3 regions of the Mesorhizobium sp. M0028 genome follow, and region 2 is predicted to be linked to each of the others. Evidence: predicted binding sites of a transcription regulator. Region 2 holds the regulator's gene; each other region holds the start of a gene.
What was found. Region 2 encodes PhoB, which activates phosphate uptake and scavenging genes when phosphate is short. Its sites were predicted from a motif close to TGTCATNNANCTGTCAT; they were not measured.
Positions count from the first base shown of each region.

Region 1: the regulator PhoB is predicted to act here: its motif matches at 3,156-3,172, upstream of olsB (l-ornithine N(alpha)-acyltransferase).
Region 3: the regulator PhoB is predicted to act here: its motif matches at 6,070-6,086, upstream of NKJ93_RS06165 (alkaline phosphatase D family protein).

Region 1 is NZ_JAMYVG010000025.1:50,817-58,169, forward strand. It holds gene acuI (acrylyl-CoA reductase (NADPH)) at 1-709, shown strand, start outside; gene NKJ93_RS29450 (hybrid sensor histidine kinase/response regulator) at 798-3,086, shown strand; gene olsB (l-ornithine N(alpha)-acyltransferase) at 3,236-4,111, shown strand; gene NKJ93_RS29460 (trimeric intracellular cation channel family protein) at 4,121-4,753, opposite strand; gene NKJ93_RS29465 (TetR/AcrR family transcriptional regulator) at 4,829-5,479, shown strand; gene NKJ93_RS29470 (quercetin 2,3-dioxygenase) at 5,533-6,312, shown strand; gene grpE (nucleotide exchange factor GrpE) at 6,432-7,067, opposite strand; gene NKJ93_RS29480 (hypothetical protein) at 7,304-7,353, shown strand, end outside.
Region 2 is NZ_JAMYVG010000002.1:487,761-495,113, reverse strand. It holds gene NKJ93_RS07500 (sugar ABC transporter permease) at 1-124, opposite strand, end outside; gene xylF (D-xylose ABC transporter substrate-binding protein) at 267-1,307, opposite strand; gene NKJ93_RS07490 (ROK family protein) at 1,594-2,838, shown strand; gene phoB (phosphate regulon transcriptional regulator PhoB) at 2,848-3,537, opposite strand; gene phoU (phosphate signaling complex protein PhoU) at 3,554-4,261, opposite strand; gene pstB (phosphate ABC transporter ATP-binding protein PstB) at 4,294-5,097, opposite strand; gene pstA (phosphate ABC transporter permease PstA) at 5,094-5,945, opposite strand; gene pstC (phosphate ABC transporter permease subunit PstC) at 5,949-6,935, opposite strand; gene pstS (phosphate ABC transporter substrate-binding protein PstS) at 6,995-7,353, opposite strand, start outside.
Region 3 is NZ_JAMYVG010000002.1:230,335-237,687, reverse strand. It holds gene NKJ93_RS06190 (YciI family protein) at 40-363, shown strand; gene NKJ93_RS06185 (LysE family translocator) at 373-987, opposite strand; gene NKJ93_RS06180 (DUF1062 domain-containing protein) at 1,383-2,009, shown strand; gene typA (translational GTPase TypA) at 2,067-3,896, opposite strand; gene NKJ93_RS06170 (hypothetical protein) at 4,095-4,376, shown strand; gene NKJ93_RS06165 (alkaline phosphatase D family protein) at 4,423-5,997, opposite strand; gene NKJ93_RS06160 (MFS transporter) at 6,363-7,353, opposite strand, start outside.

The DNA.
Region 1 (7,353 bases), on a different contig from region 2:
CGTCGGCGAGACGCATTTCGGCGCCTTTGCCGGACGCGCCCGCATCAAGGGCGACTGGCTGGTACCGCTGCCGGACGGCATGAGCCCGCATGATGCGATGGCGGTCGGCACCGCCGGCTACACCGCCATGCTTTGCGTCATCGCGCTGGAGCGCCACGGCATCGTGCCCGACCGCGGCCCTGTGGTGGTGACGGGCGCTGCCGGTGGCGTCGGGTCGGTCGCGGTCTCGATCCTGTCCAGCCTCGGCTATCACGTCATCGCCTCGACCGGCCGCAGTGCCGAAAGCCCCTATCTGACCGACCTCGGTGCCGCGGAAGTGATTTCACGCGACGAGCTTGCGCAGCCTGCAAAACCGCTAGCCAAGGAACGCTGGGCCGGCGGCATCGACGCTGTCGGCAGGCACACGCTGGCCAACGTCCTGTCGATGACCTCCTATGGCGGCGCCGTTGCCGCTTGCGGCCTCGCCGGCGGCATGGACCTGCCGGCAAGCGTCGCCCCGTTCATCCTGCGCGGCGTCTCGCTGCTCGGCATCGATTCGGTGATGGCGCCCAAGGCGGTCCGCATCGAGGCCTGGCGCCGCATCGGCACCGATCTCGATCACGCAAAGCTTGCCAGCCTGTCGACGAGCATCGGCTTCGACGGCATCATCGGCGCCGCGCATGACATCGTCGAGGGCAAGATCCGCGGCCGCGTGGTGGTGGACATGTGAGGCTCCAAAGGGAAAAAAAGAGCGCGACCGCTAAAATTCGAACGATCAACCACAACCTTCAATAAGCTCTGTCTGGCAGGAATTCCGTATGATTGCGGAACCCGGCATCAGAGAGGCGGAACCAGCCGAACGGGCCGACCGGGCGGCCCCCGAGGCGTCAGGGCGGCAGCTTGTCGCCGCGCCGCCGCTGGCGCCGGAATTGCCGGACGCCAACCGCCACGGCCTGCCCTTCCTGACTCTCGTCGCCATCGTCGTGCTGGCAGGCCTGTCGCATCTGACCGGAGCGCCGATCTTCATCACCATTGGCCTTTTGGCGACAGCCATCGCCGGGCTCGCCATGCATCTGCGCAACAGGCGCACCCAGCGTCGCGCGGTGGCCCTGCTCGATGCCACGACCGCCCGCAGTCGCGCCGAGATCGAGACGCTGGCCGACCGCATGTGGGAGATGCAGGAGAGCGAGGAGCGCTTTCGCGGTCTGATCGATGCACTCGGCGATCTCGTCGTCCACCGCGACCGCGACGGCCATATCGTCTACGCCAACAAGGTTTTCGCCGACCTTGTCGAAACCGACCAGCGCGACCTCGCCGGCAAGACCCTGGCGGAACTAGGCATCGATGTCGGCATCGTTCCCGACGCCGCCTTTTCCGACCATGAATGCCTGAGTTCCACTGATGTCGCCATTCGCACGCCGGACGGCCCACGCTGGTTCTCTTGGATCGAGCTGTCGGTGCGCGACAAGGACAGCGGCGCCGTTTCGCATCGCGCCATCGCCCGTGACATCACCGCCCGCAAACGCGCCGAATCCTCGCTGATCACCGCCCGCGAACGGGCCGAATATGCGAGCCAGGCCAAATCGCGCTTCCTCGCCACCGTCAGCCACGAGATACGCACGCCGATGAACGGCATCATGGGCATGGCCCGGCTTCTCGCCGACACCAGCCTTTCGCCCGAGCAGCGGACCTATGTCGGCGCCATCTCGACCTCGGCCAGCGCGCTGCTGGCGCTGATCGAGGACCTGCTCGACTATTCCAAGATCGAGGCCGGCCGCTTCGATCCCGAACCGCAACCGATGTCGGTGCGCGAGATCGCCGACAATGTCATCGAGCTTTTGGCGGCGCGGGCTTTTGCCAAGGATATCGGCCTCGGCTGCCATGTCGAACCCGACGTGCCGCAGCTGATCACCGCCGACCCCGGCAGGGTCAGGCAGGTGCTGCTCAACCTTATCGGCAATGCCGTCAAGTTCACCGACAGCGGCGGCGTCCTGGCAAGCATCGGCCGCGTCCGCACCGAAACCACCAACCGCATCCGCTTCACCATCACCGACACCGGCCCCGGTCTGCGCGAGGAGGACATGGAGCGCATCTTCGAGGACTTCGAACAGGCTGACGGCACCTCGACCCGTACGCATGGTGGTGCCGGCCTCGGTCTCGCGATTTCCAAGCGCCTGGTGACGGCGATGGGCGGCACTATCTCGGTGTCGAGCCGGCTTGGCCAGGGATCCGAATTCGTCTTCGAGATTCCCGCTATTTCCGCCGTCGAGGCGCTGCAGATCCGCCAGAACGCGCTGTTGGGCCGGCATGCGGTAATCGTGTCGAAGAACCTGGTCGAGGCCGAAGCCATCGCCCGCACCATTCGCGCCAATGGCGGAACGGTCGATCTGGCCGCCGCCGCCGCCCAGGCCGCCCCTTTCGCCGAGGGCTGCAACGTGCTTCTGGTCGATGCTGCCATGGAGCAAAGCGACGGCAGGCTGCTCAGGCGCCTGCGCCAGAGCGGATTTGTCGATTGCGAGGCGGTGACGCTGATCGCGCCGACCGACCGCGGCATGCTTGGCGAGTTCCGTGCCAACGGTTACGCCACCTTCCTGGCGAGGCCGGTGCGCGGCGAGACATTGCTGCGCGTGCTTTTGACCAGCCACGCACCGGTCATCGCCGAGCCGCAACCGCAAAAGCGCGGCGCGCAGGCTGGGCACGCCATTGGCGGCCGCCAGCAGGGCCTGTCGGTGCTGATCGCCGAGGACAACGACATCAACGCCATGCTGGCCCGCGCCACCCTCCTGAAGGCCGGGCATCGGGTGAAAGTGGTCGGCAACGGCAAGGCCGCGGTCGAGGCGGTCATCAGCACCGGCCATAAGCACCGCTACGACGTGGTGCTGATGGACCTGCATATGCCTGTCATGGACGGGCTGGACGCCATCGCCGCCATCCGCCGCCATGAGGAGGAGACCGCGGTTCCGCCGGTGCCGATCATGGTGCTGTCGGCCGACAGCCAGGAAAAGACCCGCCACGCCGTGCTCGCCCACGGTGCGAGCGGCTTCGTCACCAAGCCGCTCGACCCTGATGCCCTGGTTCATGCGGTTGAAGGGCAAGTGGCCGCTTGAGGCACAACATAGACGGTCGATAGATTACCCAGCCGACGAAGTATTGCCCGCAGAGCCGTATCACGGTACTGTCACAATCCTGTTGCACCTACACCGTATCCCCGTGCCAAGAGGGATGGCTCGAAGGAGAATCACTCGTGCATACAGTCATGCCGGAATGTGATGCTCGGCCGAACGCCAGCGGGCCTTTGCTCGTCGGCCGGAACGCCGATGCCGTCATAAAAGGCGCATCGCTCGGCCGCATCGGCAATCTCGAAGTGCGGCTCGCCCGCAACGAGGCCGAGATCGCCGCCGCGCAGGAAGTGCGCTACCGGGTGTTCTACGACGAGCTTGGTGCCAGGAAGGACCTGTTCCAGATGCAGGACCGCCGCGATGCCGACCGCTTCGATCCCCTCTGCGACCATCTGCTGGTCTTCGATACTTCGCTTTCCGGTCCCGAGCATCGCCGCATCGTCGGCACCTACCGCCTGCTGCGGCAGGAGATTGCCGCGGCGGCGGGCGGCTTCTATTCCGAAGGCGAATTCGAGTTGACCAAGCTGATCGCGCGACATCCCGGCCAGCGCTTCCTCGAGCTCGGCCGCTCCTGCGTTCTGCCGGAATACCGCTCCAAGCGCACCATCGAGGCGCTGTGGCAAGGCATCTGGGCCTATATCAATCATTACGGCATTGGCGTGATGACCGGCTGCGCGTCGTTCCACGGCACCGTGCCGGCGGCACATGCAGAGGCGCTGACCTATCTTGCCCACCACTGCCGGACGAATTCATCGTGGGACGTGCGTGCCGTCGCCGGGCGCTATTGTTCGATGGATCTGATGCCGATCGAAGCCGTTAACACCAAGGCGGCGATCGCCGCGATGCCGCCGCTGGTCAAGGGCTATCTGCGCGTCGGCGCGCGCATCGGCGACGGTTGCGTCATCGACCGTGAATTCTCGACGGTCGACGTGTTCGTGGTGATGCCGGTCAAGGAGATCGGTGCCCGCTACGTCAATTATTATGGCGGGGAAGCGCAGCGGTTTGCAGCCTGACACCTTAAATCAGGGAATATCTTCCGGACGCCGGCCAGGCTTGCTTTTGTAGGACGGAAAGGCCCAGCCGAATTTCAGCGCGCCGCCGCGTACGCAGAAAGCCGCCATGAAACCTGCCAGGCCCGACGCAAGCGGCGGCAGTCCGGCGAAATCGCCAAGTGTGTAGAGGCCGGCGCCGGCAAGCGCTGCGGTAACGTAGATTTCCGGTCTCAGGAGCACCGAAGGCTCGCCTGTCAACAGATCGCGCAGAATGCCCCCAAGGGTTGCGGTGAGCATGCCGGTGACGATCGAAACTGCAGGTGACCCGGTGATCGTCAGCCCCTTGGCCGCGCCAATCACCGAAAATGCGGCAAGACCTATGGCGTCGAGCCAGAGCAGCAATTTGTAGCGCGACTCGAAACGATGTGCGCTGAAGAAGACGACGACCGCCACCGCCGCACAGATTAGCACATAGTCGCGGTTTCCCACCCAGAACACGGGCACGTTGAGGATGACGTCGCGAAACGTTCCGCCCCCGATGCCGGCAACGCTAGCCAGAAACAGGTAACCGATAATGTCGAGCTGTTTGCGCGAGGCGGCCAGCGCACCGGTCGCCGCGAAGACGGCGACGCCGGCATAGTCGAGAAGCTCGATCGGGTTCATGGAGGGAATAATGAAATACCGAGTGGGGAATAGCGAGTGGCTCCTGCGAATCTGGATTGACTCCAGATAAATTAAATGATTGAATTGTTCATTCAATTATTTGGGTGGACGTCTATGTCCCCTCGCCGCTACAGCATGGCTTCCCGGACTGCCGCCTTCGCCAAGACGAGGCAGCGCATTCTCGACGCGACAATCAAGCTGCACACCCAGAACGGCATCTTTGGCACGACTTGGAAGGATATCGCTACGGAAGCCGATGTCGCCGTTGGCACCGTCTACAAGCATTTTCCTACTCTGGATGACCTGGTGCCGGCGTGCGGCGAATTGCTGATGGAGCGCCTGCGTCCTCCGTCGCCCGAAGCAGTGAGGGAGATAATCGGCGACGCGACCGATCCTGAAGAACGGCTACGCCGGGTCGCCAACGAGCTGTTCGCCTTCTACCAACGTGGCGGACGGCATCTCGAAAGCGACCTGCGCGAGCGCGAGCTTCCGGCCATGCGGGAATGGGAGGAATACCTGCGACACATGGTGGCCGGATTCGTGCGTGAGGCACTGGCGCACGACGGTCCGGGCGATGATGTCGTGCAGGCAATCAGCTTTCTATTCGACTTTCCGACGTTCAACGCCATGCGGATACGCGGTATGACGGTGGACCTCGCCGTCGAAACGGCAACGACAATGGCGCTCTGCTGGCTCAAAGGCAGAGGCCGGACGAGCACGTCTTGAGCGAACAGAATGCGGGAGGCGAAACAAAGGTCAGATGGCAAAGGGAGGAAGTCATGGACACGAATGTCGTTGAAATCACTGAATTTGCATTGAAGCCCGGATTCACCGAGCAGATGTTCCTGCAGACTAGGGATGAAGTGAATGACGAGGTGCGAAAGCTCAGGGGTTTCCTCAACCGTCGCCTGCTCAAATCCGCAGGCGGCTGGACGGAGATATTCGAATGGGCGGACATGGACAGCGCCAAGGCGGCTGGCGAGGTCTGGTCCTCCCTGCCCGGCATCAAAAACTATTGCTCGATGGTGAATTCCGCCTCGATCAAGGTCGGCTACCATTCTGTGGCGGCCGTGGCTGGCGGCGAAGCTGGCAGGAGCACTCCCCACGCCTTTTGCAGTCACGCCTTGGAAGGAGAGGCGCGCTGGTGGCTTGGCTCGCTAGCGGTGATCAAGGCGACAGCGGTCCAGACCGCGGGCCAGTTCACGCTGATCGAAGTGCTCGAGAGCGAAGGTGAGGCGCCGCTGCATGTGCACCATCGCGAGGACGAGTCATTCCTGGTGATGGAAGGCGAGATCGAGTTCGAGATCGGCGGTAAGGCGATTATGGCTGGACCCGGTTCGTTTCTCTTTGGGCCACGCGATGTGCCGCACCGCTATACGGTCAAGCGTGGGCCGGCCCGGATGCTGTTCTTCTTCACGCCTGGCGGTTTCGAGGAACTTCTGAGGGCGACCAGTGTGCCCACCGCCGACAGGCGCATTCCTCCGGACGGCGAAGGAATGCCGGACATGGAGACATTCCCCGACGTGGTCCGCCGCTATGGCTGTGAACTGCTGAGCTGAGGGCAGGAAAGCCTGCACGGCGAACTGTTTGATCGCCCTGAAATCGGATAGGTTGGGGGCGGTCGATCATCCCTCACGCTTTGATGGCGGTTGCTGGCTAACGGAGCCCTACTCCCAGTTCACGCATCCTTCTCAGCCTGCTCGTTCACCGGCCCCGGCTCCACCGGCGCTTCGCTTGCCACATGCTTGGGGCCGCCCTTGGCGACGCCGACCATGGCCGGCCGCAGCACGCGCTCGCCGATCGAATAGCCGGGCTGCACGACCTGGACGACCGTGTTGGCCGGCACGTCGGGATTGGGCACCTCGAACATCGCCTGGTGGAAATTCGGATCGAATTTCTCCCCCTCGGGCTCGAGCTTCTTCACGCCGTGGCGCTCCAGCGCCGACAGCATGGCGCGCTCGGTGATCTCGACGCCGTCGATCAGCGCCTTGAAGCCGGCATCACCCGACGCCTTGGCCTCCTCCGGGATGGCATCCAGCGCACGGCGCAGATTGTCTGATACCGACAGCATGTCGCGGGCAAAATTGGCGACCGCATAGGCGCGCGCATCGTGGACGTCTCGGGCGGTGCGGCGGCGCAAATTCTCCATGTCGGCCGCCACGCGCAGCGCGCGATCCTTCAGCTCTTCGTTTTCCTTCAGTAGCCGCACAAGCGCTTCATAGTCGCCGTCGACGCCGCCTTCCCTTGGCTCCGCGGCAGCCTCGGTCTTCTCGGCTTCATCGGGCGCGCGTTCGTCTTTTGCCTGGTCGCTCATCGCCGTTTCCCGTCATTTTCAAATGGTGTGGATTTGCGCCCGATATCGAGGTTTAGCGGCCAAAAATCAAGGGGCAAGCGATACTGCAGCCGCTGTTGCGGCTCGATGGCGGACGGCGCAAACCTTTCGATTTAATTCAAACTTTACCGTAACCGCCGGCTTTGCTTGCCAGGCTACTACAATGCGGGAACCATTCCTCCCTTGGAAGAGTTTCGAAGCCGACACAGGATTTTGAGATGATGCCCCGCAGGAACGGCGAAAAACGCAACGGGCTCGCCGCCGATAT
Region 2 (7,353 bases):
TGCCGAGCATGCGCGTGTCGAGTTCGGTTGCCTTGAGAAATCGGGCAACGACGCCGGCCTCCGATTCCCGCGCCCGGTCTGCCGTCGAGCTGTCGACCGGCGTGTTGGAAGTCGTGTCGGTCATGATGTTTCTCCCGCCGGGTTGCCGTCTGCCGCGGATGCCGGAAGCAGCCTGGAAGTTATCCGCCGGAAGCGGAAAAACAATTCTTTCTTGAAAAAACGCCGCGGCAAGCGGCCGCGGCGTTCGGACTTCTCGGAAACTCGGATCAGTTGCAGACCGGAACAGCGCCCGCCGCCACGCCCGCGCAGACCTCTTCTTTCTTGATCCAGCCGGCGTCGATGACGACGTTGAGGTTGTCCTTGGTGATGGCGACCGGGGTCAGGAACAGGGACTTTACGGTGTTGCCGCCGGGCGTGGTGAAATCCTTCACGCCGGCAACGTCGGTCGTCTGCTTGCCGTCGGCCAATTGCGAGGCGATCTCGGCGGCGTTCTTGCCGAGCTCGCGCGCGTCCTTCCACACCGAGACCGTCTGTGTGCCGAGCGCGATGCGGTTCAGCGCGGCGTGGTCGCCGTCCTGGCCCGAGACCGGAACCGATCCAGCCAACCCTTGCGCCGTCAGTGCGGCGACGACGCCGCCGGCAGTGCCGTCGTTAGCGGCGACCACCGCATCGACCTTGTTGTCGTTCGCGGTCAGGAACTGTTCCATGTTCTTCTGGGCGTTGGCCGGCAGCCAGCCGTCGGTATAGGCCTCGCCGACATTCTTGATCTTGCCGCTGTCGATGGCGTCCTTCAGCACTTCCATCGAACCGGCAAAAAGGAAATCGGCATTCGGATCGGCGCCCGAGCCCTTGATGAAGACATAGTTGCCTTCCGGCTTCACCTTGAACACGTCGCGGGCCTGCATGCGGCCGACTTCCTTGTTGTCGAAGGTCAGGTAAAAGACGTCCTTGTTCTCGATCAGCCGGTCGTAGCCGACAACCGGAATACCTTCGTCCAGCGCCTTTTGCACGGCCGGCCCTATCGCCGAGGCGTCCTGCGCCAGGATGATCAGTGCGTTGGCGCCCTGCGAGATCAGGCTCTCGACGTCGGTGAGCTGCTTGCCCGGATTGGACTGTGCGTCGGCGGAGATATACTTGTCGCCGGCAGCCTCGATGGCCGCCTTCATTGCGGCTTCGTCGGTCTTCCAGCGCTCTTCCTGGAAGTTCGACCAGGAAACGCCGATGACCTTGTCTTTAGCCTGCGCCACCGACGCAAGCGCCAGCGTCATGGCGACACCCGCCAGAATGGCGGTCGTGAATTTCTTCATCATATCCTCCCTGCGCCGCGTACGGCGTGACCAATTGGCCCCAAAGGCCAGCTTAGAGGCGCTAATTTTTTCGAGCCTCGAAAAAATACTGGCCCGATCTCCCGCTGCTGTCAACATCGATTCTGATGGATTTTGATGTTGCTGCGACTTTTTTCGAGCTTCGGAATAAACGATGACAGCGCCACCTGCATCTGACACTATTTGCCTCATCCGACACTATTTGTCGGCATTACCGACGGCTTCCGGTTCATGAGCGGCCGCGGCAAACCGGGAGGAAAGCAAAACGATGTCGGTCGGAATCCGCCATGACGATTTGCGCCGGCGCAACCGGGCGATGGTGATCTCGGCCGTGCGCCGGGCCGGCCAGCCATCGCGTACGGAGATCGCCGCAACCACCGGCCTCAGCCACTCGACCATATCGGCGATCTCCTCCGACCTGATACGGGAAGGCATCCTCGCCGAGAGCAAGGCAAGCGAACCCGTTTCGTTGAAACGCGGTCGTCCGCAGGTCGGCCTCGCCCTCAATCCGGAAGCGGCGGCGGTGCTGACCGTGGTGTTGTCGCTGAATTTCCTGTCGGCCGCCATCATCGACTATGCGGGGCAGGTGGTCGCCGAGGAACAGCGCCGGCTGGACACGCTGACCATGCCGCGCGACGAACTGATCCGCGAATGCATGGCCATCGTCCGGCGCCGGCTGGACGATCCAGATCTTGACGTCCGCAGTGTCGCCCGCATCGCCCTGGCGATTCAGGGAATTACCGACTCCCCTGCACGCGCCATGCTGTGGTCGCCGATCACGCCCCAGACGGACATCGCCTTTGCCGACATGCTGGAAGATGAATTCGGCATCCCGGCCACGGTGGAGAACGACTGCAATATGATGGCGGTGGCTTTGCGCTGGCGCGATCCGGATCGCTATCGCGACGACTTCATCGCCATCCTGCTTTCGCACGGCATCGGCATGGGGCTGGTGTTGAAGGGCGAGCTGTTCACCGGCACGCATTCCTCGGGCGGCGAGTTTGGCCACATGATCCATCGTCCGGGCGGCGCGCTCTGCCGTTGCGGGCGGCGCGGCTGCATCGAGGCCTATGCCGGCAATTACGCCATCTGGCGCAACGCCACGCAGATGAGCGAAGACAGCCAACCGGTCGCCGACGTCAGCGACGCCGACATGCGCGCGCTGGCGGTTCGGGCGCGCGAGAAGGACGGGCCGGAACGCGAAGCCTACCGCAAGGCCGGCGAAGCGCTGGGTTTCGGTCTCGGCTCGCTGTTCGCGCTGATCGATCCGGCACCGGTCGCAATGGTCGGCGCCAGTGCCGCCGCCTTTGATCTGATCGAGCCGGCCTTGCGGAAGGCCATCGCCCAGACCGCCGGCGGCCAGCATTCGGGCTCGATCTCCTTCGATACCGAGCCGAACGAATTGCCGCTGATCCGCGAAGGCTGTGCAATGCGGGCGTTAAGCTTCGTCGACCAGCAGATTTTCGCGCCGGGCGCGCAAATGAGGCCCGGCGTCAGAAAGAACGTAGCCTGACTGGGCGGGTCAATCTTCCCTGATCGCGTAGCCGGCACCGCGGATGGTGCGGATGACATCAGGCATGCGGCCGTTGTTGACGGCTTTGCGCAGCCGCCCGACATGCACGTCGACGGTGCGTTCGTCGATATAGATCGTCTCGCCCCAGACATTATCGAGTAACTGGCTGCGCGAGAAGACGCGGCCCGGATGCCGCATCATGAATTCGAGCAACCGGAATTCGGTCGGCCCGAGCCGGATCTCGGTCTTCTTGCGATACACCCTGTGCGATTCGCGATCGAGCACGATGTCGCCGACCTTCAGCACGCTGGACAGCACTTCCGGCTTGGCGCGGCGCAGCAGCGCCTTGACCCTGGCCATGAATTCCGGTGTCGAAAACGGTTTGACCAGATAGTCGTCGGCGCCGGTCGAAAGACCGCGTACCCGGTCGCTCTCCTCGCCGCGCGCGGTCAGCATGATGATCGGCAGCCGTTCGGTTTCGGGGCGCACCCGCAACCGGCGGCAGAGCTCGATGCCGGAAACCGCTGGTATCATCCAGTCGAGCACCAGAAGATCGGGCACATTCTCCTGCAAACGGATCTCGGCTTCGTCGCCGCGTGTCACCACCTCGACCTGGTAGCCTTCGGATTCGAGATTGTAGCGGAGCAGCACACCCAACGGCTCCTCGTCCTCCACCACCATTATGCGTGGTGCGATCATCGGCTGGGCACCCCCATCATGTCGCCGGTGCGGACATTGTCGTTTCGTCTTGCTTCGGACGATTGACCGGCAATTGCTCGCCGGTCAGCACATAATACGCATTTTCGGCGATGTTGGTGACATGGTCGCCGATCCGCTCCAGATTCTTGGCGCAGAACAGCAGATGCGTGCAAGCGGTGATGTTGCGCGGGTCTTCCATCATGTAGGTCAACAGTTCGCGGAACACCGACGTATATTTGACGTCGATGCGCTCGTCGGCGGCGCGTAGCTTGGCCAACGCGGCCGCATCGCCTGCAGCATACTCCTCGATGACGCCCTGCACCTGGATGAGCACCAGCTGCGCCATCGCATCGATGGAATGCGATAGGTCGCGCGGTGTGACGCTAAGGCCGACCGCACTCACACGCTTGGCGATATTCTTGGCAAGGTCGCCGATGCGTTCGAGATCGCCGGCCATGCGGATCGCCCCGACGACATGGCGCAGATCGTGGGCCATCGGCTGGCGCTTGGCGATCAGGGTGATGGCGCGGTCGTCCAGTTCGCGTTGACGCGCATCCATGATGGCATCGTCGGAAACGACGCGTTGCGCCAGCACGTTGTCAGAATTCAACAGGGCCTTGGTCGCCCCGCCGACCATCGAACCGGCGAGGTCGGCCATGTCGCGGATCAGCTTGCTGATCTGCTCGAGATCCTCGTCGAAAGAAGCGACTGTGTGTTCGCCCATGGTCCTGTCCTCATATGCGTGATCGGAACGGCTCAGCCGAAGCGGCCGGTGATGTAATCCTGCGTGCGCTTCTCGCGGGGCGACGTGAAGATCTTCTCGGTCCGGTCGAACTCTACCAGTTCACCCAGATACATGAAGGCGGTCTGGCGCGATACGCGCGCCGCCTGCTGCATGTTGTGGGTGACGATGACGATCGTGTAGTCGGCTTGCAATTCGTCGATCAGTTCCTCGATCTTGGCGGTCGACAGCGGGTCGAGTGCCGAAGCCGGCTCGTCGAGCAGAATGACTTCCGGCTTCACCGCCACGGTGCGGGCAATACAAAGCCGCTGCTGCTGGCCGCCTGACAGGCTCAAGCCGCTGGCGTTGAGCTTGTCCTTGACCTCGCCCCACAGCGCGGCCCGCTTCAACGCTTGTTCGACGCGGCCGTCCATTTCGGACTTGCCCAGATTCTCATAAAGCCTGACGCCGAAGGCGATGTTCTCGTAGATCGACATCGGGAACGGCGTCGGCTTCTGGAACACCATGCCGATCTTGGTCCTCAGGAGATTGAGGTCCTGCGAGCGGTCGAGAATGTTCTTGCCGTCGAGCAGCACCTGGCCCTCGGCTGTCTGCTTCGGGTAGAGTTCGTAGATGCGGTTGAACACACGCAGCAGCGTCGATTTCCCGCAGCCCGAAGGGCCGATGAAGGCAGTGACGCTGCGCTCGGGCAGCGACAAGGTGATGTCCTTCAACGCCTTGCTCTGGCCGTAGTAGAAGTTGAGGTTCTTGACCTCGATCTTCGTCTTCTCGGCGACCGTCTCGGTCATCGTCATGTCCGCGGACAACATCTGTGTCATCTGTCCTCTCTGCGTCCGGTAAGGCTGCGGGCGAGGATGCTCAAGCCCAGAACCGTCAGGGTGATTATGAGTGCGCCGCTCCACGCCAGTTGCTGCCATTCCTCGTAAGGGCTGAGAGCGAACTGGAAGATGGTCACCGGCAGGCTGGCCATCGGCGCGTTGATATTGCTGCTCCAGAACTGGTTGTTGAGCGCGGTGAAGAGCAGCGGCGCCGTCTCGCCGGAAATGCGTGCTATCGCCAGCAATATGCCGGTGACGATGCCGGACAATGCGGCGCGGTAGGCGACCGAACGGATCACCACCCAGCGCGGCGCGCCGATCGCGGCGCCGGCTTCACGCAACGCGTTCGGCACCAGGTTGAGCATGTCTTCAGTGGTGCGCACGACCACCGGAATGACCAGGATGGCAAGCGCAACGGCGCCGGCTATGGCCGAGAAATGCCCCATTGGCCGCACCATCAACTCATAGACGAACAAGCCGATGATGATCGACGGCGCCGACAACAGGATGTCGTTGATGAAGCGCACGACGGTGGTGATGCGCGAGAAACGCCCATATTCGGCCATGTAGGTTCCCGCCAGCACGCCGATCGGCGTGCCGACGACAACGGCGATGATCGTCATCAGCAGGCTGCCCGCGATTGCATTGAGCAGGCCGCCGGCCTCGCCTGGCGGTGGCGTCATCTCGGTGAAGACCGCGAACGAAAGCCCGGCTGTGCCCTTATAGACCAGTGCACCGAGAATGAGCGCCAGCCAGGCAAGCCCGATGCCGGCGGCGACGACGCAAAGCGCCATCATCACCGAATTTCTGGCTTTGCGGCGGCTGTGGAGCGATGAGGATGTCGACATCGGTCAGGCTCCCGTACGGGCGTCGATCCGCATCAGCATATAGCGGGCGGCGGCAAGGATCAGGAAAGTGATGACGAACAGGATCAGGCCGAGCGAAACCAGGGAAGAGGTGTAGAGATCGCCGTCGGCCTCGGTGAATTCATTGGCGATGGTCGCCGAGATGGTCGTGCCCGGCGCGAACAGGGAGGCGCTGATGCGGTGGGCGTTGCCGATGACGAAGGTCACCGCCATGGTTTCGCCGAGCGCGCGGCCGAGGCCAAGCATGACGCCGCCCATGATACCGATGCGGGTATAGGGAATGACCACGCGCCGGGTCACTTCCCAGGTCGTGCAACCGATGCCGTAGGCCGATTCCTTCAGCACCGCCGGCACCGTATCGAAGACGTCCTTGGTGATCGAGGTGATGAAGGGCAGCACCATGATGGCGAGGATCAGCGCCGAGGTCAGAAGGCCGATGCCGTAAGGAGGGCCGGCGAAAAGGCTGGATAGTCCCGGCACGCCGTGGAAGATGTTGATGATGAAGGGCTGTATCGTCGTCTGCAGGAACGGCGCGAACACGAACAGGCCCCAGATGCCGTAGATGATCGAGGGAATGCCGGCCAACAGCTCGACCGCTATGCCGATCGGGCGCCTGAGCGGGCGCGGGCAGAGTTCGGTGAGAAACACGGCAATGCCGATGCCGATCGGAACCGCGATCAGGATGGCGATGGCCGCCGTGACCAGCGTGCCGTAGATCGGCGCCAGCGCGCCAAATTTTTCCGTTACCGGATTCCAGCTTTCAGTCGTCAGGAAAGAGAACCCGAAGGACGACAGGGCCTGCCATGAGCCGGCAAACAGCGAGATTGCGACACCACCGAGGATGACCAGCACAAGAATTGCGGAAGCGCGGGTGAGTCCGCGGAATATGGCGTCTGTGAGCGCGAAGCGCCGCACCGTAGCTTCCCTGGCCCGGGCTGCAGATGATAGCATGGCATCGGAAGCGATGGTCATTGGGTCCTCGCGATTGAAGGCAACAGGGAGGGCGCCGTCGACGCCCTCCCTGGAGGAGATTACATAGCCGAGTAGAGCGGCTTGCCGTCGCTGCCGACGACTTCCTTGGCCCACATGGCCTTGACGCTCTCGACCACCTTGTCGGGCATCGGAACGTAGTCCAGCTCGCCGGCCATCTCGTCGCCCTTGTCGTATGCCCAGGCGAAGAATTTGAGCGCTTCGCCGGTGGTCGCCGCGTCGTCCGGCTTCTTGTACAGGAGGATCCACGTCGCCGCCGTCATTGGCCAGGACTCGGCGCCCGGCTCGTTGGCGAGGATGACGCCATAGCCCGGCTGCGAGCTCCAGTCGGCATTGGCCGCTGCCGCCGAGAATGCCGCCGCGGTGGGTTCGACCTTCTTGCCGTCCTTGTTGATCATAT
Region 3 (7,353 bases), 260 kb from region 2:
CGCATGCCGGTTCGATGCCGCCGATCAAAGGAGGAGAACATGGCGAAATTTCTCTACGTCTATCACGGCTCGGGCAAGATGCCGACCGAGGAGGCCGAACGGAAGGCAGCGATGGATGCCTGGAACGGCTGGTACGGCAAGCTTGGCTCAGCCGTGGTCGACGGTGGCAATCCAGTCGGCATGTCGAAGACCCTGCTGCCCGGCGGCAAGGTCGAGAACAATGGCGGCAGCAATCCAACCGCCGGTTACACCATCATCGAAGCGAAAGACATCGACGATGCCGTCGGCAAAGCCAAGGATTGTCCTATCCTGACGGACCCGGGTTTCAGCGTCGAGATCGCACCGATAATTGAAATGGGTTGACGCGCCGGCTCAGGACCGCGCCGCGATCGCCGCCGCAGCGCCGGCCATGGTGCCGGCGCTGATGCGGTTGGCGATCTTCATCGCCCGCTTGCTCCTCAAGAGCTTGCGCGCCTGCGATGCGGCGAGCACCCATGTCAAATCGATGGCGACCAGCACCACGGCCATGGTCGCCGTCAGCTCGACCCAGCCGATCACGCGGACTGAACCGAGATCGATGATGGTCGGCAGCAGCGCCAGATAGAACATCATGATCTTGGGGTTGCCGAGCGTCACCGCCATGCCGGCAAAGAACAGTCTGACGGGCGAATCGTCGCGCGGCAGCGAGCCTTCTTTTGCCTCGACCGGTGCCGTCCACATCTTCCAGGCAAGCCAGGCGAGATAGACGACGCCAACCCATTTCACGACGACAAAGGCGAAGTGGAACGTCTGCGCCACCACGGCGAGGCCAAACACCGCCAGTGACAGCCAGATCGCTTCGCCAATCCACATGGCAAGCAGGAACGGAAACACGTCGCGAAACCCTTTTGCGATGACCCGCGCCACAAGTGCGGCAATCGACGGGCCCGGCGAGCCGGCGGCAACAAGCAGGGCGCCGGCAAAAATCAGAAGCGACGTGAAATGCATGACGCGGATCTCGTTAGAAACTTTTGGAGTCATTCAACATAACCCAACTGTTCCGACGACGGTAGCGTCTACCGAAAGAAGGCTTGTCGGCTGGGCACCTCGCGGCTAGAAATGTCGTCCCGACATCATTTCGAGCTTCACTTTGCCTACGTAACCGCCGGTCTCGCCAACTCCCCCAACACAGAGCAGGGCGTCGCAGTCGCGGCGCCTGTTTTCACATCATGTGTTCCTCAGGGTGGCGGTTCGAGACCGGTTTGGCACTGCTGAACCGCTGTCGCGCACAATCACCCGCGACGCTTATTTCCAACTGCCGCAGTCTCTCGCCACGCCGTGCCCGCAGGGGCATCTCGACATCGCCGATCTGACGAACTTCCCGACGGGAAGGGCTTTTCGGCATGCCTTCGATACTGCGTATCCGCTGGGCGATCGCGCCCAAGACCGCACCGCGACCTCACCTCAACTGCAATCGCTGCGGTGGCCTGAAAGCCTATCGCTGCAGCGGCAAATTCCGGGTCAATGCTAATGGCAAACGCATTGATGCCTGGTTGATCTACCGGTGCATCGATTGCGACAATTCCTGGAATTTCGGCATTCTGGAGCGCTGCAATCGCCGCGACATCGAGCCGGCCCTGCTGCAGGCGCTCGAATGCAACGATCCGGTCCTGGCGCGGCGCCATGCTTTCGATATTGCCGCATTGCGAAGCAGGATCGGGCGCGTCGAGGAATTTCCTGAAGCCGCCGTTCATAAGCAGGTGCTCGGGGACAGGCCGGAAAACACCGCCGGCCTCGAACTCCAGCTCGAGCTCGAAATGCCGACAGCGCTGCGGCTCGACCGGTTGCTCGCCAACGAACTCGGTATCTCGCGATCGCGGCTTCAGGTTTGGGAAGAGAAGCGATTGCTGGCCGTTGGTCCGGACGGGGCCAAAGCCTTGCGCAGGCCAGCCCGAGCGGGAACGGCGATCCGCATCGACCTGTCTAGTAATCCAGACCGGGACGGCATTATCGCGGCTGCCGGCGGGTAAGATAGAGGGAGGAAGCACGCACGTGCTCCCTCCCTCATAATGGCTGAGAAAAGTGGCTTACGCCGCGCCGACCACTTTCGCCGACTTCTCGAAACGCTTGCGCTCGTTCGGGTCGAGATAGAGCTTGCGCAGGCGGATGGTTTTCGGCGTCACTTCGACCAGCTCGTCGTCCTGGATCCAGGCCAGCGCGCGTTCCAGCGTCATGCGGATCGGCGGCGTCAGCTTCACTGCCTCGTCCTTGCCGGCGGCGCGGATGTTCGTCAGCTTCTTGCCCTTGAGCACGTTGACTTCGAGGTCGTTGTCCCTGGAATGGATGCCGATGATCATGCCCTGATAGACCTTGACGCCGGGGTCGATGACCATCGGGCCGCGGTCTTCCAGGTTCCACATGGCATAGGCCACCGATTCACCCTGTTCGTTGGAGATCAGCACGCCGTTGGTGCGGCCCGGCAGCTCACCCTTGTAAGGCTCATAGGCATGGAACAGCCGGTTCATCACGGCGGTGCCGCGCGTGTCGGTCAGCAGTTCCGACTGGTAGCCGATCAGGCCGCGCGTCGGCGCGTGGAAAACGATGCGCTGGCGATTGCCGCCCGAAGGGCGCAGCTCGACCATCTCGGCCTTGCGCTCCGACATTTTTTGCACGACGACGCCGGCATGCTCCTCGTCAACGTCGATGACGACTTCCTCGACCGGCTCCAGCAATTCGCCGTTCTCGCCCTTCTGCATGACGACGCGCGGCCGCGACACGGCGATCTCAAAACCTTCGCGGCGCATCGTCTCGATCAGCACGGCCAGCTGCAATTCGCCGCGTCCGGAGACGAAGAACGAATCCTTGTCCGGCGATTCCTCGATCTTCAGCGCGACATTGCCTTCGGCCTCGCGCAGCAGGCGGTCCCGGATGACGCGGCTGGTCACCTTGTCGCCTTCGGTGCCCGCCAGCGGTGAATCGTTGACCAGGAACGACATCGTCACCGTCGGCGGATCGATAGGCTGCGCGTGCAGCGGCTCGGTCACCGACAGGTCGCAGAACGTGTCGGCGACGGTGCCTTTCGACAAGCCGGCGATGGCGACGATGTCGCCTGCCTGCGCTTCGTCGATGGGCTGGCGCTCGAGCCCGCGAAAAGCAAGGATCTTCGAGATGCGGCCGGTTTCGACCTGGGTGCCATCATGGTGCAGCACCTTGACCGCCTGGTTGGATTTCAGCGTGCCGGATTCGATACGGCCGGTGATGATGCGGCCGAGGAACGGATTGGCTTCCAGAATGGTGCCGATCATGCGGAACGGGCCAGGATGAACGGTCGGCGCCGGCACGTGCTTGATGACGAGGTCGAACAGCGGCGCCAGAGCCTGGTCCTTCGGACCTTCGGGGTTTTCGGAGACCCAGCCGTCACGGCCCGAACCGTAAAGGATCGGGAAGTCGAGTTGCTCGTCGGTCGCGTCAAGCGCGGCAAACAGGTCGAACACCTCGTTGACCACCTCGACGTGGCGAGCATCCGGCCGGTCGATCTTGTTGATGACGACGATCGGCTTCAGTCCGACCTTGAGCGCCTTGCCGACGACGAATTTGGTCTGCGGCATCGGCCCCTCGGCGGCGTCGACCAGCACGATGGCCGAATCCACCATCGACAGGATGCGCTCGACCTCACCGCCGAAGTCGGCGTGGCCGGGCGTGTCGACGATGTTGATGCGGGTGCCCTTCCAGTCGACCGAGGTCGCCTTGGCCAGGATGGTGATGCCGCGTTCCTTTTCGAGATCGTTCGAATCCATGGCGCGCTCGGCGACACGCTGGTTGTCGCGGAACGAGCCGGACTGTTTCAGGAGCTGATCGACGAGGGTGGTTTTTCCATGGTCGACGTGCGCGATGATCGCGATATTGCGGATTTTCATGTTTTGGTCTCGGGAGCGTTGCAGGCAGCAGGCCAAAAGGCGCTGCCTCTTTCGGTTGGGCGGCTCATACAGGGTTTTTCGCAATTGCGAAAGAGGAGGCGAGTCACCAAATAAAGTCACCAAATCTTAAATGTCTTGGTGTGAAGTGGAATTATTAACCAAGGCGGAACCTTTCATGGTCCGGGCAGTTCGAATTTCATGATCGACGCAGGCAGCAGACTCCGGCCGATTTTGGCATGTAGCGCACTCGCCGTCCTCCTCGCGGCAGGCGCGGCGCAGTCGGCCGCGTCGTTCAAGGAGACGCGGACTGCCCTGCCGTCCGACAAGCGGTCGGCGGAGCAGCTTTTTGCCGATGCTCCCGATGGCGTCGACCCGGTGGTGACCGGGCCAGTCAGCGCCGCCTTCAAGCAAAGGCAGCAAAATGCCGGATGCGACAGCGCCGTCTGGCCCAACATTCCCGTCGTCTGCTATCCCGATTGATACACGTCCTACCCTCGGGCTGGCCCGAGGATAATGGTGCAGTCGCTCACGCCGACCGCACCGGATCGAGCGTGACCTTGTAGAGTTCGCTGTCGTCGCGATCCATCAGCCGCACCGTCAGCTGCTCTGTAGCGCCATCGATATCGACAAGTCCGAAGAACTGCAGGCCGGCCGACGGCGGCAGGTTCTGACCCTGCTCGGCAGTCGGTGCCTTGATGAACTTCAGCTCCGGGCCGAAGGTCATGTCGAAACCATTCGGTCCGAACGTGCCTGAATGGATCGGACCCGAAACGAATTCCCAGAACGGATTGAAGTCCTGGAACTGCGCCTTGTCCGGATTGTAGTAATGCGCGGCCGTGTAATGCACGTCTGCGGTGAGCCAAACGGTATTGCTGATGCCCGCGTTCTTTATATAGCGAAGAAGGTCGGCAATTTCCAGCTCGCGCCCCTTGGCCGTGCCATTGTCGCCATTGCTGACTGCCTCGGCCCCGACCTTCTTGGTACCGTCATTCCAGACCACGAGGCCGAGCGGCATATCGGCGGCGATGATTTTCCACGTCGCGTTGGAATTTGCCAGCTCACGCTTCAACCACTTGATCTGCTGTTCGCCGAGGATGCGCGATTCAGGCGTCATCGTCTCCTGCATATCCGGACCGTTGGGGCCGCGGTAGGAACGCATGTCGAGGAAGAACACGTCGAGCAGCGGACCATAAGCGATTTTGCGGTAGACGCGGCCCGGCTCCGACGGTTCGTAGCGGATCGTCGTCATCTCGTGGAAGGCGCGCGCCGCACGTGCTGCCAGCACATGGATTGATTTTTCTGTGTAGCGGTCGTCGGCGCTCAGGTCCTTCGAGTCCGACCAGTTGTTAAGCACCTCATGGTCGTCCCACTGATAGAAAGTCGGGCAGATGGCACTGAGCGCAAGAACGTTCTTGTCCATCATGTTGTATTTCCACTGCGCCCGGTATTCGTCCAGCGTCTCGGCAACCTTGCGCTTTTCGTTGATCAGCACTGTGTTTTTCCACTTGCCGCCATTGGGCAGGTCGACTTCGTCCTTCATCGCACCATCGGCATAAATCGTATCGCCCGAATGCAGGAAGAAGTCGGGCGTGTGCTTGGCGATCGTGGCGTAGGTCTTCATGCCGGTCTCGTCTATGCCCCAGCCTTGGCCGGCGGTGTCGCCCGACCAGGCAAAGCGGATGTCACGCTTCGAGGCAGGTGCCGTGCGGAAGCGGCCGACGATCGGCTCGGAAACGGCGTTGATGTCGGCAAGATCGGCCGCGACCATGCGGTAGAAAATATCCTGGTCGGAGGCGAGATCGGTGAGCAGCCGCTTCACCGTATAGTCGCTGGCCGGCGAGGTATCGAGCGGCGCCAGGCGGACGGCATTGGCGAAACTTTCCGTCGACGACACTTCGAACATGACGCGCGACGGCCGGTCCGTGCGCGTCCAGACCATGCCGCTGGTCGCGTCGACGTCGCCGGACTGGATGCCATGGGTGAAGGCCGGGCGCTGATTGGCGCGCGAGTAATAGGGAAGGGCGAGACCCGAGGCGCCGACCAGGCCAACGGCGCTGGCCGACGTGACGAAAGCGCGCCGCGTCATTGAAATCTTGTTCATGGCTGTCTCCTGGATGGCGTTGAACGTCGCCGCCAAGCTCCAGCTTCAATGTTTCAGGCACATTTCGAAACGATGAAGGTTTTCTGACATCAACAAGCGGGAAGGCTGGACCGCTCGGCGGCGAAGCTGCTGATCTCCCCCCTTGCGGGTCCCTTGCGGGGGAGATGGCCGGCAGGCCAGAGGGGGGCGCTGTCCCGCCGACGTACAAATCAGAAAGAAATCAGACGGAGCAGCGGAGTTTGGGCAGAACATTGCGTAAAGTCGGAGGCTGGCGAACCTTCGCGCCCCCTCTGCCCTGCCGGGCATCTCCCCCGCGAGGGGGAGATCGGCAATTTGGCCGACGGCATCTCTCCTGCAACGAGAAGCTATGCCGCCTGCGGTTCAGGATCGAACGCCGGGCGGCTGGTGTTGATCAGCAGCGAGATGCAGGCGGCGGCTATTGCCGTCATGCCGGCGATCAGGAAGGCAAGCTCGTAATTGCCCTGCAACTCACGCATAGTGCCACCGAAAAAGGCCGCTGTCGCTGCGCCGACTTGATGGCCGGCGACGATCCAGCCGAAGACGATCGGCCCGCTGCGGTCGCCGAACGCCTCGTTGGAAAGCCGCAGCGTCGGCGGCACTGTGGCGATCCAGTCCAGTCCGTAAAATACGGCGAAGATGATCAGGCTGGTCGCGGAGAAGCCGGAATAGGGCAGATAGATCAGCGACAGGCCGCGAATGCCGTAATAGATGCCGAGCAGCTTGCGCGGGTCGAAACGGTCGGTGAGCCAGCCCGACAGCGTCGTGCCAATAAGATCGAAGATACCCATCATCGAGAGCAGGCCCGCGGCCTGCACTTCGCCGATGCCCATATCGCCGCAAAAGGCGATCAGGTGCGTGCCGACCAACCCGTTGGTGGTGAAGCCGCAAACGAAGAAGGTGGCGAACAGGTACCAGAACACACGCGTACCGGCGGCGCGGCGCAACGTGCTCAGCGTATGCGCGAGGAAATTGCCTTGCGCGGCCGGCGGCGCGGGCGGCACATCGTCGAGCTCGGCGCCATAGCGGACCATGCCGATCGCGGCCGGACGCTCCGGTACCAGCATATAAACCAGCGGCACCAAGGCGGCGGTGGCCACGGCAATGGCAATGGCGACCGGCTTCCAGCCGCCGGACTGGGCGAGCGAGGCGAGCAGCGGCAGGAAGACCAGCAGCCCGGTGGCGCTGGACGCCGACATCAGTCCCATCACAAGGCCGCGATTGGTCTTGAACCAGCGGTTGACGATGGTCGCGCCGAGCACGGTGGCGACAGCGCCCGAACTGATGCCGGAAAACACGCCCCAGGTGAGGAGCAGATGCCACGGCTTGGTCATTAGC